Regions from separate parts of the Micrococcus sp. FDAARGOS_333 genome, predicted to be linked through region 1. Evidence: riboswitches for the same ligand, from Rfam matches in the RefSeq annotation. Region 1 holds a riboswitch; the other holds the start of a gene.
The links. A riboswitch is a leader RNA that binds a small molecule or an ion and turns the genes downstream of it on or off. The one in region 1 is predicted to bind S-adenosylmethionine.
Positions count from the first base shown of each region.

Region 2: it holds a riboswitch for S-adenosylmethionine, as region 1 does, so the genes downstream of both, CEQ11_RS04800 (O-acetylhomoserine aminocarboxypropyltransferase/cysteine synthase family protein) here and CEQ11_RS10140 (O-acetylhomoserine aminocarboxypropyltransferase/cysteine synthase family protein) in region 1, are expected to answer to the same signal.

Region 1 covers NZ_NJFJ02000001.1:2,292,518-2,299,424, forward strand. The annotation lists gene CEQ11_RS10125 (methionine synthase) at 1-310, opposite strand, end outside; gene CEQ11_RS10130 (putative oxygenase MesX) at 307-1,353, opposite strand; gene CEQ11_RS10135 (cystathionine gamma-synthase) at 1,350-2,660, opposite strand; gene CEQ11_RS10140 (O-acetylhomoserine aminocarboxypropyltransferase/cysteine synthase family protein) at 2,662-4,014, opposite strand; SAM riboswitch class I at 4,022-4,134, opposite strand; gene CEQ11_RS10145 (hypothetical protein) at 4,441-4,818, shown strand; gene CEQ11_RS10150 (nucleoside-diphosphate sugar epimerase/dehydratase) at 5,085-6,907, shown strand, end outside.
Region 2 covers NZ_NJFJ02000001.1:1,076,417-1,083,323, reverse strand. The annotation lists gene CEQ11_RS04810 (SGNH/GDSL hydrolase family protein) at 1-140, shown strand, start outside; gene CEQ11_RS04805 (homoserine O-acetyltransferase) at 224-1,348, opposite strand; gene CEQ11_RS04800 (O-acetylhomoserine aminocarboxypropyltransferase/cysteine synthase family protein) at 1,345-2,763, opposite strand; SAM riboswitch class IV at 2,875-2,992, opposite strand; gene CEQ11_RS04795 (VOC family protein) at 3,131-3,784, shown strand; gene CEQ11_RS04790 (CPBP family intramembrane glutamic endopeptidase) at 4,068-4,970, opposite strand; gene CEQ11_RS04785 (phosphotransferase family protein) at 5,013-6,047, shown strand; gene CEQ11_RS04780 (glycine C-acetyltransferase) at 6,283-6,907, opposite strand, start outside.

The DNA of each region.
Region 1 (6,907 bases):
CCCCGACGACGGTCGGCACGCTCGCGTCGTACCGGTCGCGGATCCGCACCGTCTCGCGGCGGTCGAAGTCCACGCCGCCGAGGTGCTCGATGAACGTGGTGACGAAGTGCTGGCGGGTCTGCTCGCCGTCGCAGACGATGTCGATGCCCGCGCGCTCCTGGTCGGCCACGGCGAGGGCGAGCGCGTCGAGCTTGCCCTCGCGCAGCTGCTCCCCCTCGAGCTTCCAGGGTGACCAGAGCGTCTCCTCCTCGGCGAGCCAGCCGGGCTTGGGCAGGCTGCCGACGAGCGTGGTGGGGATCAGGGTGGTCATCGGGTCTCCTCGGTGTCTCGTGCGGCGTGGGCGGTGGCCCAGCGCTCCAGCAGGTCGCAGTGCGGTCCCACGAAGTGCTCCTGCGTGTACTCCCCCTGCTCCCGGCCGAGGCGGGCCCGCTCCTCGCGGTCGTAGGCGATCCGGGTCTGCGAGAAGTCGCCGTGGTCCAGGCACGGCCGGTAGACCTCGCCGGCCCTGGTGTTCGCGTTGTAGATCTCCGGCCGGTAGATCCGCTGGAAGGTCTCCATGGTGGCGATCAGCCCGGCCAGGGAGAGGTTCGCGTGGTCGTTGAGCAGGTCGCCCCGCGAGTAGAACGCCAGCGGCGCCACGGCCCCGCGCGGCAGGAAGCACCGGATCCCCAGGCCCATCCGGCCGAAGTAGCGGTCCGTGCGGGAGGGCTCGTCCTGGCGGTACTCGACCCCGAGCACGGGGTGCTCGTTCGTCAGCCGCCGGTAGGTGCGGCTCGTGGACACGCTGATGCAGATCACGGGCGGATGCGGGAACCGCTCCCGGTACGCCTGCGAGTCGAGCAGGTGCCGGAACAGCCGCCCGTGCAGGTCGCCGAAGCCATCTGGCTCCTCGGTCCCCGGCGACGTCGCCGCGTGCGCGGGCAGCACCACGGAGAAGTCGTGGTCGCGGACGTAGGAGGAGAAGTTGTTCCCCACACTGCGGCCGAGCACGGCGCCCGTCGCGCGCTCGACCACCCGCACGTCGAGCATCTCCATGAGCGGGAAGTCGACGTCCGCGCCGTCGTCGGCGGTGAAGTGCACGTCGATCGAGACGATCTCGATCCGCGCCGTGTAGCGGTCCCGCTCCGGGTTGTCCCAGGGGGCGAGGTCGTTGAGGCGCCCGTCGATCATGGCCAGGGCGGCGCGCAGGTTCTCCCGCCGGTCCGCGCCGCGGGCGAGGTTCGCGAAGTTCGTGGTGGCGCGCGTGCTGGTGGCGGGCGTGTAGTCCTCGTCGAACGGCGTGGTGTGGACGCTGAACGTCAGGTCGTCCACGCGGGTGGGCGCGGTGCTCGGGACAAGTGTGGCGTGGCTCATCGGGTCCTCTCCGGGGTGCGGACGCGGGTGGTGCGGTGGTGGGCGGGTGCGGGACGGGGCACCGCGGACGACGACGGCGCCCCGCGGCCGGCGGCGACGCGTGCGGCGCACTCGAGGCCGGCCTCGAGGTCCGCCTGCAGGTCGGCCACGTCCTCGATGCCGACGGAGAGCCGGACCAGGTCCGTGGGGACGGCCAGGGGCGTGCCCCGCACGGAGGCGTGGGTCATCTCGGAGGAATAGCAGAGCAGCGATTCGACCCCGCCGAGGCTGACCGAGAGCGCGAACAGCTCGGTGGCCTCGGCGAACGCGCGGGCCGCGGCCTCTCCCCCGGCCAACCGGATGGAGACGATGCCGCCGAAGCCGTCCATCTGCCGCGCGGCGAGCGCCTGGCCCGGGTGGTCGGGCAGCCCGGGGTAGAAGACCTGGGCGACCTCGGGGCGGCCCTGCAGCCAGCCCGCGAGCGCGGCGGCGTTGGCGCCGTGCCGGTCCATGCGCAGGCCGAGCGTCTTGAGGCCGCGGGCGGCGAGGTAGGAGTCCTGCGGGCCGGCGACCGCACCGGCGGCGAACTGCTGGTAGGCCACCGCCTCGGCCAGCGCCCGGCCGCGGAACTCGCGGTCGGCCACCACCACGGCGCCGCCGAGCACGTCCGAGTGCCCGCCGATGTACTTGGTGGTGGAGTGCACCACCACGTCGGCGCCGAGGTCCAGGGGCCGCTGGAGGTAGGGCGAGGCGAACGTGTTGTCCACGACCAGCAGCGCGCCGGCGTCGTGGGCGATCTGCGCCCAGGCGGCCAGGTCCGCGATGCCGAGCAGCGGGTTGGAGGGCGTCTCCACCCACAGCAGCGCGGTGCGGCCGGGGCGGACGGCCGCGGCGACCGCCGTCGGGTCGGTGATGTCCACGGGGGTGTTGGACACGCCCCACGGCTCGAGGACGGTGGTGATGAGGCGGTGCGTGCCGCCGTAGCCGTCACCGCCCATCACGATGTGGTCGCCGGGGCGCAGCACGGCCCGCAGGAGGGCGTCCTCGGCGGCGAGCCCGGAGGCGAACGCGAACGCCCGGTCGCCGTGCTCGAGGGCGGCGAGCTGGGTCTCGAAGCCGTTCCGGGTCGGGTTGGAGCCGCGGCTGTACTCGTGCCCGGCGCGCAGCTCGTTGATGCCGTCCTGCACGAAGGTGCTGGTCTGGTAGATCGGCGGCACCACGGCGCCGGTCAGCGGGTCGGGCTCCTGGCCGGCGTGCACCGCGGTGGTGGTGAAGCCGCGGACGGCGGGACGGGAGACGGAGCGGGTGGTGTGGTGGACGGCGGTCATCTCAGCGCACCTCCTGGGTGACGGCGGTGGTCTCGGGGACGGCGGCGGGCGTGGTGGCTGGGACGGCCGGCCCGGCGGCGGTCACCACGGCCAGGGCACGGTCCAGGTCCGCGATCAGGTCGTCGGGACACTCCAGCCCGATGGAGAGCCGGACGGTGGTCTCGGCGATCCCGGCGGCCTCGCGCTGCTGCCGCGTCAGGCGACAGTGCGTCATGGTCGCCGGGTGCGAGACGAGGGACCGGGCGTCGCCGACGTTGACCACCAGCTGGAACAGCTCGAGCGCGTCGAGGAACGGGGCCACGGCCTCGGGACCGCAGGCCAGGTCGAAGGAGAACACCGATCCGACGCCGTCCGGGAAGTCGCGGGCGGCCAGCGCCGCGCTGGGATGCCCGGCCACGCCGGGGTGGTGCACCCGCGCGACGGCGGCGTGCCCGGCCAGGTGTTCGGCCACGGCCAGGGCGGTGGCGGTGTGGCGGGCCACGCGCAGGTCGAGCGTCTCGAGCCCCTGGATGAACTGCGCCGCGCTCGCGGGGGCGAGGGTGGGGCCGAGGTCGTGCAGGAACTTGCTGCGGGCCAGCGTCAGGTAGGCGCCGCGGCCGTGCCGCTCGACCAGCGTCTGCCCGCCGTAGCGGGCCTTGGGTCGGGCCAGCTGCGGCCACCGGTCCGGCGCCGCACCGTAGTCGAACGTGCCGCCGTCCACGATCGCGCCGCCGAGCACCGCTCCGTGCCCGCCGAGGAACTTGGTGGCCGAGTGCACGACGACGTCGGCGCCGTGCTCCAGCGGCCGGTAGAGGGCCGGCGTCGCGAGGGTGCTGTCCACCACCACGGGCACGCCGGCAGCGTGGGCGAGGTCCGCGAGCGCGGGCAGGTCCGGGAGGGTGGCGAGTGGGTTGGTGATGGCCTCGAGGAAGAACGCGCGGGTGTCGGGCCGGACCGCGGCCGCCCACGCGGGCGGGTCCGCCGGGTCCGCGAAGGTGACCTCGATGCCGAAGTCCGCGAACGTGTCCGTCAGCAGGTCGACGGTGCCCCCGTAGAGCTGGCTGGAGGCGACCAGGTGCTTGCCGCCCTGCAGCAGCGCCAGCAGGGACAGCGCGACGGCGGCCTGGCCGGTGGCCGTGGCGATCGCGCCGATGCCACCCTCCAGTGCGGCGAGGCGGTTCTCGAACACCGCGACGGTCGGGTTGCCCGTGCGGCTGTAGGTGAAGCCGGGGGTCTCGAGCCGGAACATCGATGCCGCCGTGGCGTGGTCCGGGAAACGGAACGCCGTGGTCTGGTGGATGGGCGGGACGACCGGCCGGTGGGGTGCGGCGGGCTCGTAGCCGGCGTGGACTTGTTGTGTGGCATGACGGGGCATCTGCTCTCGTCCATCGGTCCTGGCGGTAGCACCGGGCCTGCCGTTCCCGTGAGTCCGGGGTCGGCGGGCTGGTTGCTGCGGCGTCGTCGAGCCAGATCTCTCGGCCGCTCTGGATGGGTGGTGCGCCCATCCCACGCGGTGGGCCGCCGCGAGTCCAGCGGAGGTCCGGTCAGCACGTCACAAGGACGGACTCGCCGCCACCCGGAACCTGTCGGTGCCGTTCGCAGGTGCGGCGAGGTCCGGGTGACCCGTTGTGACGGCCCTGCGACCGGTACCCGTCATGCCGGCGGTGCCGACGCCACCGCCCGACGGTGGGGACCGGCACGTGACGCCACCCGTCGGCGGGTTGGGACGGACCCGGGGCGGATGCCTACGGTCGCCCCACCCGCCCACGGTGCGGCCCCACGGCCCGGTGACGATCCTCAGGTGCTACAGGTGGTGGGTGAGCTGGAGGCCGCCGCGTTCGGGGCGCAGGCGGCGTTCGACGCCGTCGTCGGGCCCCTGGATCGTGCGCTGCGGGCCGAGGCGGCGGGCGCACCCCTGGCCGAGGCCGAGGTGGACGCGGTGTACACCGCCGTCTACGCCGCCCAGCAGGTGATCGCTCGGGCCGCCCTCGACGCGGCGACCGGCCTGTTCGAGGTGGGCGGGGCCTCCGCGACCCTGCGCACACGCGGGCTGGACCGGCGCTGGCGCAATGCGCGCGTGCTCGCGAGCCACAACCCGCTGATCTACCGCGCCCGGCTGCTCGGCGACCGGGCCGTCAACGGCACGCCGCTCGAGCGCCACTATCGGCTGGGCGGCTGAGACGCAGGACGGCGTGGCACCGAGTCACGGGGACCCGGCGCCACGCCGGGCCAGACAGTCGCCGAAGACACCGGACCGCATCGATGCTTCCCGCAGGCCCTTCTGTTTACCGAAACGTCATCCACACCGGATACACTTCTCAGAGTTCTCAGGCCACACCCACCATTCTCCGGCGCAGGGACTGGTTCCCCCGTGAGGCCGAGAGACCTGAGAAACAGCACTATGCTACGTGTGAGTGACATTTCCCGAAAGGAACTCCTGATCCGATGACGGCAACATCAGCGCGCCCGAGGTTCGACCGCCTGCCTCCCCTGGCCCGACATCTGCTGTTGATCCTCTGGGACAGCCTCTCCTGGGTCCTGGCGCTGCTGGCCTTCCTGCTGGTGCGGTACGACTTCGGCCTGTCCAACACCCAGTGGAACTGGGTCCTCCTGTTCACCGGCATCGCCGTGGTGCTACAGGTGGGCGCCGGCCTGGTCACGCAGAACTACCTGGGGCGCAACCGCGTCGGCAGCTTCTCTGACGTCGGGTGGACCGGCGTCCTCGTCACCGGCATCGCCCTGGTGATCGGCCTCGCCCTGAGCGTCGTCTCCGAGAACTTCCCCCGCGGCGTCGCGCTCACCCTGCCGCCGCTGGCTCTGCTGTTCATGCTGGCCGGCCGCTTCACAGTCCGCAATGTCACCGACTCCGGTCCCCGCGCCGACGTGAAGGACGCGGTCCCCGCGCTCGTCTACGGCGCCGGAAACGCCGGGCACCAGATCGCTCAGCTGATGCGCCAGGCCGAGGAGCCGCCCTACCGGATCGTCGGCTTCCTGGACGACGACAAGGGCAAGGCACGCCTGCGCGTCCACGGCCACAAGGTCCGCGGTCGCGGCAAGGACCTCGCCGCCGTCGCCGAGAAGCAGGGCGCGGAAGCGGTGATCTACGCGATCTCACGGGCGGATGCGGCACACGTGGACAACGTGAGCAAGGTCTGTGAGGACAAGGACCTCGACCTGATCATGGTGCCCCCGCTGCGCGAGATGGTGGGCGGCCAGGTCACGCTCGGATCCCTGCGTCACCTCAACGTCACCGACCTGCTGGGCCGCCGGCCCATCAAGACCGATCTGACCTCCATCTCCGACTACGTGACGGGCAAGGTCGTGCTGGTCACCGGCGCCGGCGGCTCCATCGGCTCCGAGCTCGCCGTGCAGCTGCACCGCCTGGGCCCGAAGAAGCTCCTGCTCCTCGACCGCGACGAGTCCGCCCTCCACGGCGTCCAGCTGGACATCTACGGCAACGGCCTGCTGGACACCGATGACATCGTCCTCTGCGACATCCGCGACACCGAGGCGCTCCAGGCGGTCTTCGAGCGGCATCGTCCGGAGGTCGTCTTCCACGCCGCCGCGCTCAAGCACCTCCCGATGCTCGAGCGCTTCCCCCTGGAGGGATGGCGGACCAACGTCCTGGGCACCCGCAACGTCCTGCAGGCTGCGCACACGGTGGGCGTCGAGCGCTTCGTGAACGTGTCCACGGACAAGGCGGCCGCACCCACGAGTGTCCTCGGAGCCACCAAGCGCCTGGCCGAGCGCCTCACCGCGTGGTACGCCAACGAGTACGGCGTCCCCTACCTGTCCGTGCGGTTCGGCAACGTCCTCGGTTCCCGCGGCTCGGTGCTGATCTCCTTCCGCAACCAGATCGAGAAGGGCGGGCCGGTCACCGTCACCCACCCGGAGGTCACCCGCTACTTCATGACGATCCCCGAGGCCTGTGAGCTCGTCCTGCAGGCAGGCGCGATCGGACGTCCCGGAGACGTGCTCGTGCTGGACATGGGTCAGCCGGTGAAGATCCTCGACGTGGCCAAGCGCATGATCGCCGAGTCCGGCCAGGACATCGAGATCAACTTCACCGGCCTGCGGCCCGGCGAGAAGATGCACGAGGTGCTCTTCAGCACTGCCGAAGCAGGAGCCACCAGCGAGCATCCGCTGATCAGCGAAGTCCAGGTGCCTGCTCTGGATCCTGTCGAGGTCGCCGCGGTGCCAGACGGCAGGCACGCGGTGCTGGGCATGATCACCGAAGAGCCGAACGCGGATGCGACGCCGGCCCACAA
Region 2 (6,907 bases), 1.2 Mb from region 1:
CGCGCACCCACCTGGTGCCGTGGGTCATCCGCCGCATCAAGGGCGTCTCCTCCGGAGACGGCCGCAGCGCCAAGCGCCCCGACGCCGCTCCCCTGTTCGGCGCGGACATGCCGCACGGCTCGGACTACAACGAGGGCTGAGAACCCGCCGCAACAAGGGCTGAGAACCCGCCGCCCCGACGACGGCCCGGACGCACAAGCGGTGCGTCCGGGCCGCCGTCGGCTCAGAGGGCCAGGTCCTGCCGGAGCTGCTCGGCGACCTGCCCGTAGTGGACCAGGAAGCCGTCATGCCCGAGCGGTGAGTCGATCATGTGCACCTGCGGCCGGGCCGGCAGCAGCGCGGCCAGTTCGTGGGACTCGGCGGGGAGGTAGAGCCGGTCCGACTCCACGGCGGCCACGAAGGCCCGGCCCGTGAACCGCCGCAGCGCCTCGGCCACGCCCCCGCGGCCACGGCTGACGTCATGGCTCATGAGGGCCTCGGTGAGGGTCAGGTAGGCGTTCGCGTCGAACCGGCCGACCAGCTTGGAGGCCTGATGGTCCAGGTAGGACTCCACCTGGTACCGGCCCAGACGCTCTCCTGCCGCCGTGCCGAAGGGATCCTCTTCACCCTGGTGGCGGCGCCCGAACCTCACGGCCAGCTCCTCGGCGCTGCGGTAGGTGATGTGGGCGATGCGCCGGGCGATGCCGAGGCCGGCCTCGGGCTGCGGTCCTCCGTAGTAGTCACCGTCCCGGAACTGGGGATCCAGGCGGATGGCCTGTGCCTGGGACTGGGCGAAGGCGATCTGCTCGGCACTCGAGTGCGCGGTCGACGCCAGCACCCCCACGCCCGCCACACGGTCCGGCCTGCTCACGGCCCACTCCAGGGCCCGGGCGCCGCCCATCGACCCGCCGATCGCGGCATGCCAGCGGGCGATGCCGAGGTGGTCGGCCAGCCGTGCCTCCGCCTCCACCGCATCGCGCAGGGTGATGAACGGGAACCGCGAGCCCCACGGACGTCCGTCCGGGGCCGGGCTCGCCGGGCCGGTGGAACCGGAGCAGCCGCCCACCATGTTCGGCGCCACCACGAACCAGCGGTCCGTGTCCACGGCGCAGCCGGGACCGACGAGCTCATCCCACCAGCCGGTCCTCGGGTCCTGGCGGTGGGCGGCCACGTGGGTGTCTCCCGTGAGGGCGTGGAGGACCAGCACGGCGTTGGTGCCCTCGGCGTTCAGCGTGCCCCACGTCTCATAGGCGAGCTCCACCGCCGGCAGGTGGCCGCCGGTCTCCGTGTCCAGCGGCCCGACGCAGAGCCGGTGGAACCCGCCGGCGGGCAGATCGGTGCGGGTGCCCCTGACGTCCACCGCGGTCACCGGGCCTCCCCTGCGGAGGCGGCCGGGCCGTCGTCGTGCCTCACGGCGCCGGAGGCGGCGGCGAAGCCGGTCTCGAGGTCCGCGAGGATGTCCTCGATCGACTCCAGGCCCACGGAGAGGCGGACCAGGCCCGGGGTGACGCCGGTGGCGCGCTGTTCGTCCTCGGTGAGCTGGGAATGGGTGGTGGAGGCCGGGTGGATCACCAGCGAGCGGACGTCGCCCACGTTCGCCACATGGTGGTGCAGGGTCAAAGCGTCCACGAAGGCCGCGCCGGCCTCGCGGCCGCCGGCGATCTCGAAGGAGACGATCGCACCGGCGCCGCGCGGGAACAGCTCCTTCGCACGGGCGTTCCACCGGCTCGAGGCGTGCTCGGGATGGACCACGGCCTCCACCTGCCCGTGGCCGTCCAGGTACTCGACGACCCGGCGGGCGTTGGCCACGTGGCGCTCCATGCGCAGGGACAGGGTCTCCAGGCCGAGGTTCACCAGGAAGGCGTTGAACGGGGAGATCGCCGATCCGTAGTCACGGAGCAGCTGCACGCGGGCCTTGAGGATGTAGGAGAGGTTCACGCCGAAGGCACCGTCGGCACCGAGGTCCCGAGCGTAGACGAGGCCGTGGTAGGACTCGTCCGGCTCGGTGAAGCCTCCGAAGCGCTCGGGGTACCTGCCGTAGTCGAAGGTGCCGGCGTCCACGATCACGCCGGCCATGGCCGCGGCGTGGCCGCCGAGGTACTTGGTGGCCGAGTGGGTGACCACGTCCGCACCGTGCTCGATCGGCCGGAACAGGTACGGCGAGGCCAGGGTGTTGTCCACGATCAGCGGGACACCGGCCTCGTGGGCGACGGCGGCGACTCCGGCGACGTCCAACACGTCTCCGCGCGGGTTGCCGAGGGACTCGCCGAAGAACGCCTTGGTCTCCGGGCGGACGGCGGCCCGCCACTGCTCCAGGTCGTCCGGGTCCTGCACGAAGGTGGTCCGGACCCCGACCTTGGCCAGGGTGTGCTTGAAGAGGTTCTGTGTGCCGCCGTAGAGCGAGGTGGAGACCACCACGTGGTCTCCGGCGCCGGCGACGTTGAGGATCGCGAACGTGGTGGCTGACTGCCCGGAGGACAGCAGCAGCGCACCCACGCCGCCCTCGAGCGCGGCGATCTTCTCCTCCACCGCCTGCTGGGTGGGGTTGCCGATCCGCGTGTACAGCGGGTCCAGGTCCGCCAGCGCGAAGCGGTCCGCGGCAACCTGGGAGCTGGGGAAGTCGAAGGACGTGGTCTGCACGATCGGCAGAGCGGTGGCGCCGTGGGCGTGGGGCTGCTCGGCGCCGGCGTGGATCTGACGGGTCTCGAAGCCCCAGGCCTCGGCGGCGGGGGTCTCGGCGTTCGCGGAGGTGCTCGTCTCAGGGGCGCTGTTCTGGGTGGTCATGGCGGATTCCTGGGGCTGTCAGGGTCGGCCATGCCCCCGCGCCTCGGACTGCCGTGGACCTTGAGCAGGTCCGGGGCTCTGGCACGCCCGTGCGGGAGCGGGCGCATGACACGACCGCGCTTGCCGGGCCCCGGTCTGGGGCCGGCCTGGTCGTCACCCGGGGCACCCCGCCGCGGTGGGGAGGGTTGCCGGCCAGAATGCCGGGGCATTGGTGCTGGCTCTCGTGACCGTGCCGCCAGTGTGGCATCGGGGACACACCGACCGCACACCGGCTCGTCACGATTTCATGTCCTTCGTCACACAGGGCTAGCCTGAGCCTCACGACAGCCCGGCTGACATCCCCTGGGCCGACGAGAGGACGATCTTCGTGAGCACCATCCGCCTGGACCATGTGTCCTACGCCGCCGGCCCCGAGGGCCTCGACGCCACCGTGGAACGGGTTTCCGACGCCCTCGGCGTGGAGCGCGTGAAGGGCGGCGTGCACCCTCGGTTCGGCACCCGCAACGCCCTGTTCCCCATGGCCCACGGCCAGTACCTGGAGGTCGTGGAGGTCCTGGACCACCCGGCGGCGGCGAACGCCCCGTTCGGCCAGGCCGTGCGCTCCCGCTCCGAGCAGGGCGGCGGCTGGATGGGCTGGGTCGTGGCCACAGACGACCTCTCCGCCTTCGAAGAGCGCCTCGGCCGCTCCGCCGTGCCCGGCAACCGCAAGTTCCCGGACGGCCGCGAGCTGACCTGGAAGCAGATCGGCATCAAGGGCCTGATCGCGGACCCGCAGGTCCCGTACCTGGTCTGCTGGGACGAGGGCACCGAGGACCTCCACCCCTCCCTGGCGGCCCCGGCGCAGGCCTCGATCTCCTCGCTCACCCTGGCCGGCTCCCGCGAGCGTGTCCGCTCCTGGCTGGGCCTGGACGATCCGTCCCAGAAGGTCGAGGACCTCACCATCGAGTACGCCGCGCCCTCGGGCACCCCGGGCCTGCTGACCGTGCGGTTCGAGACCCCCCGGGGCACCGTCACCCTCTGACGGCCGCCCTCACCCGCGGCGCTCTTCCCGGCGGCCTCCCCCGGCGCTCTTCCTGACGGCCACCCCCCCTGCGCCCTTCCTGACGGCCTCCCCCGGCGCTCTTCGCCTACTGGTCTGCTGGCCTACTTGTCTACTGGTGAGGACACACCGTCTGGCACCCCTCCTGTGCGGGCGATGAGGGTGTGTCCTCACCAGTTGGCAGGTGTGTCCTCACCAGTTGGCGTCGGACGGGGACGGACCGGACGTCGGACTGGGCATCGGACCGGGCCTCGGACGGGGACGGTCAGGTGCCGAACCAGCCCAGCTGAGCCAGCAGCGGGGCGGCGACGAACCCGGTGACGTCCAGCAGCAGGTGGGCGACGACCAGCGGCATGACGCGGCGCCAGCGCAGGTAGAACAGCACGAAGACGACGCCCATCGCCGCGTTGCCCAGTCCGGGGCCGATGCCCTGGTACAGGTGGTAGCCGGCGCGGAGCACGGCGAGCCCGATCACGATCGCGGTGACGCGGACCGGCAGGAAGGCACCGGTGTCCGTGGTGCGCGGGGCCGGCAGCAGCGGCGCCTGCTCCCCCGCCAGACCACAGGAGCGCAGCTGCTGCAGATAGGACAGCCGGTCCACCATCCAGGCCACCACGATGACCTCCTCCACCAGCGCATGGCGCAGGGCGGACAGGACCAGCACGGGCACGGCGTACCAGGTGTCGTCCATGGCGGAGCCGACGATCGCCGTGGTGGCGCCGAGGGCGCGGCCGCCGGCGTAGACGGCCAGGGTGCCCAGGCCCATCACGAGGAACAGCAGGGAACCCCAGCCGAGGTCCGCCCACGGGCGGCGGAAGTCCAGGCCGAACGCGCGGAACGGGTTGCGGCCGCGCAGCCGGACCAGGTGGAGCACGAGGGCCACCGGGACGAGGGCGAAGCCGATGTTCAGCAGCTGGTAGGTGAGGTCGAAGACCCATCGGTTGTTCAGGACCGGGTTGAGGACGGTCGTCTGGTCCTGCAGCGGCCCCTGGGTCATCTTGTCCAGCAGCTGCACCACTGCGTAGACCGCGGACTTGCCCAGGGACAGGCCGAGGACGATCGCGACCTCCCAGCGGACGGTGCGCGCCGAAGGGGCGGGCAGCGCGCCGGAGGGGCGTGCCGTCGTCGGGCCCTGACTGGCCTGGGTGGTGGTTCCGGAGGTGCTCACGTGCGCAGTGTAGGTCCGTCCGCCGGGGGTACGGTGTCAGTCATGGCGTCGGATCCGCTTCCCTCAGAGATCGGGCTCGCGCGCACCTGCGCCGAGCGACTGCTGCCCCACGTGGACGCCCGGACCGCCGAGCGGCTGACCGGAGCGCGCTGGGATGCCGGACGTGTGGAGGAGTCCGGCCAGTTCCACCGGGTGCTCGTCCTGGACGACGTGGCCGTGCTGCGCATGACGCGGATGGCGGAGGCCGGTGCCGCCCCCGGCACCTGCTGGGCGCCGGACGACTCCCCGGCCTTCCACCTTCCTCGTCGCATGGGCCTGCTGCAGGCGCTGGCCGCACGGGGCCTGCCGTTCTCCGTGCCGGCGCCGCTGTCCGAGGTGTGGCACGCCGAGACGGCTGAGGGCGTGCCGCTGACCGCGGCGGTGCTGCAGCCCTACCTGCCCGGCCAGCCGCATCCGGTGCACGAGGGCGACCCGGCAGTGCTGCGCGGGATCGTGGACGCCCTGGACGCCGTGGACGTCACGGATGGGGATGTGGCCGCAGGGCTCGGCCCGGCGTGGGCCTTCCGCGGACCGTGGACGGACGAGCGCATCCAGGCACTGCGGGCGCTGCCGGCGGCGTTGCCGGCCGAGCATGCCGGAGCCCTGCCGCAGTCCTGGCAGGAGGCGGTGGAGGTCATCGCGACGACGGTCCGCACCTGGTTCTCCGAGCCCGCCGTGGCGCCGCGGCTGGTCCACGGGGACCTGGCCGGCCACAACCTGCGCTGGGTGCCCGTCCCCGGCGAGGGCGACGCGGTCGTGTGGAGGCTCGCGGGCATCCTCGACTGGGACCTGGCGCATGCCGGAGACCCGGCACGGAACGTCGCGGACCTGGCGATCTGGCACGGCCAGGACCTCATCGACGAGATCGCCCGGGACACGGACGAGGCCGGCCGGGTCCGTGTGTGGCTCGGCAACGCGGCACTCGAGGCGCTGGACGACGCCCGCGCACGGCAGGAGCTCACCGGCCGGCCGCTGCGCTGGGACAAGCTGCTGCGGAAGGTCCTGCCGCGCATCGAGCGGGCGATGACCGCGTTCTGAGCCCCTGGCGCTGTCGCTCGCAGAACCGGAGCCGCCGCGCGCCGTCCGGTCCGCTTCCCAGGCATTTTCGCTGACGATATGGGAGGGGCCCGGACCGCGGCCGGTCTCGACACTTTCACGAACGAAAGCGCCCGCTGACGACATGGGGGGCCCGGACCCCAGCCGGTGAGCCGGTGGTCCGGGCCCGTCTCCTGAGCGTCGCCTCGGGCCGAGCCTCGGCGTCGTCTCGGGTCGATCAGCCCTGCACGGCGGCGCGGGCCTTCACGAAGGCCTGCACGGCGTTCTCCACGTCTTCCTCGGAGTGGGCGGCGGAGAGCTGCACGCGGATGCGGGCGGCGCCCTTCGGGACCACCGGGTAGGAGAAGGCGGTGACGTAGACGCCCTGGTCCAGCATGGCGTCGGCCACGCGGGCGGCCAGCGCCGCGTCGCCGAACATCACGGGGACGATGGCGTGCTCGCCGTCGAGCAGCTCGAAGCCCTCCTCGGTCATGCGACGGCGGAACAGGGCCGCGTTGTCGAAGAGGGTCTTGCGCAGGGCGGCGGAGCCCTCCACGAGGTCCAGGGCGGTGAGGGTGGCGGCCACGATCACCGGGGCCACGGAGTTGGAGAACAGGTAGGGGCGGCCACGCTGGCGCAGCACCTCCACGATCTCCTTGCGGCCGGACACGTAGCCGCCGGAGGCGCCGCCGAGGGCCTTGCCGAAGGTGCCGGTGTAGATGTGCACGCGGTCGGAGACGCCGGCGTGCTCGGGGGTGCCGGCACCGGTGGCGCCCATGAAGCCCACGGCGTGGGAGTCATCCACCATCACCAGGGCGCCGTACTCCTCGGCGAGGTCGCAGATCTGCTCCAGCGGGGCCAGG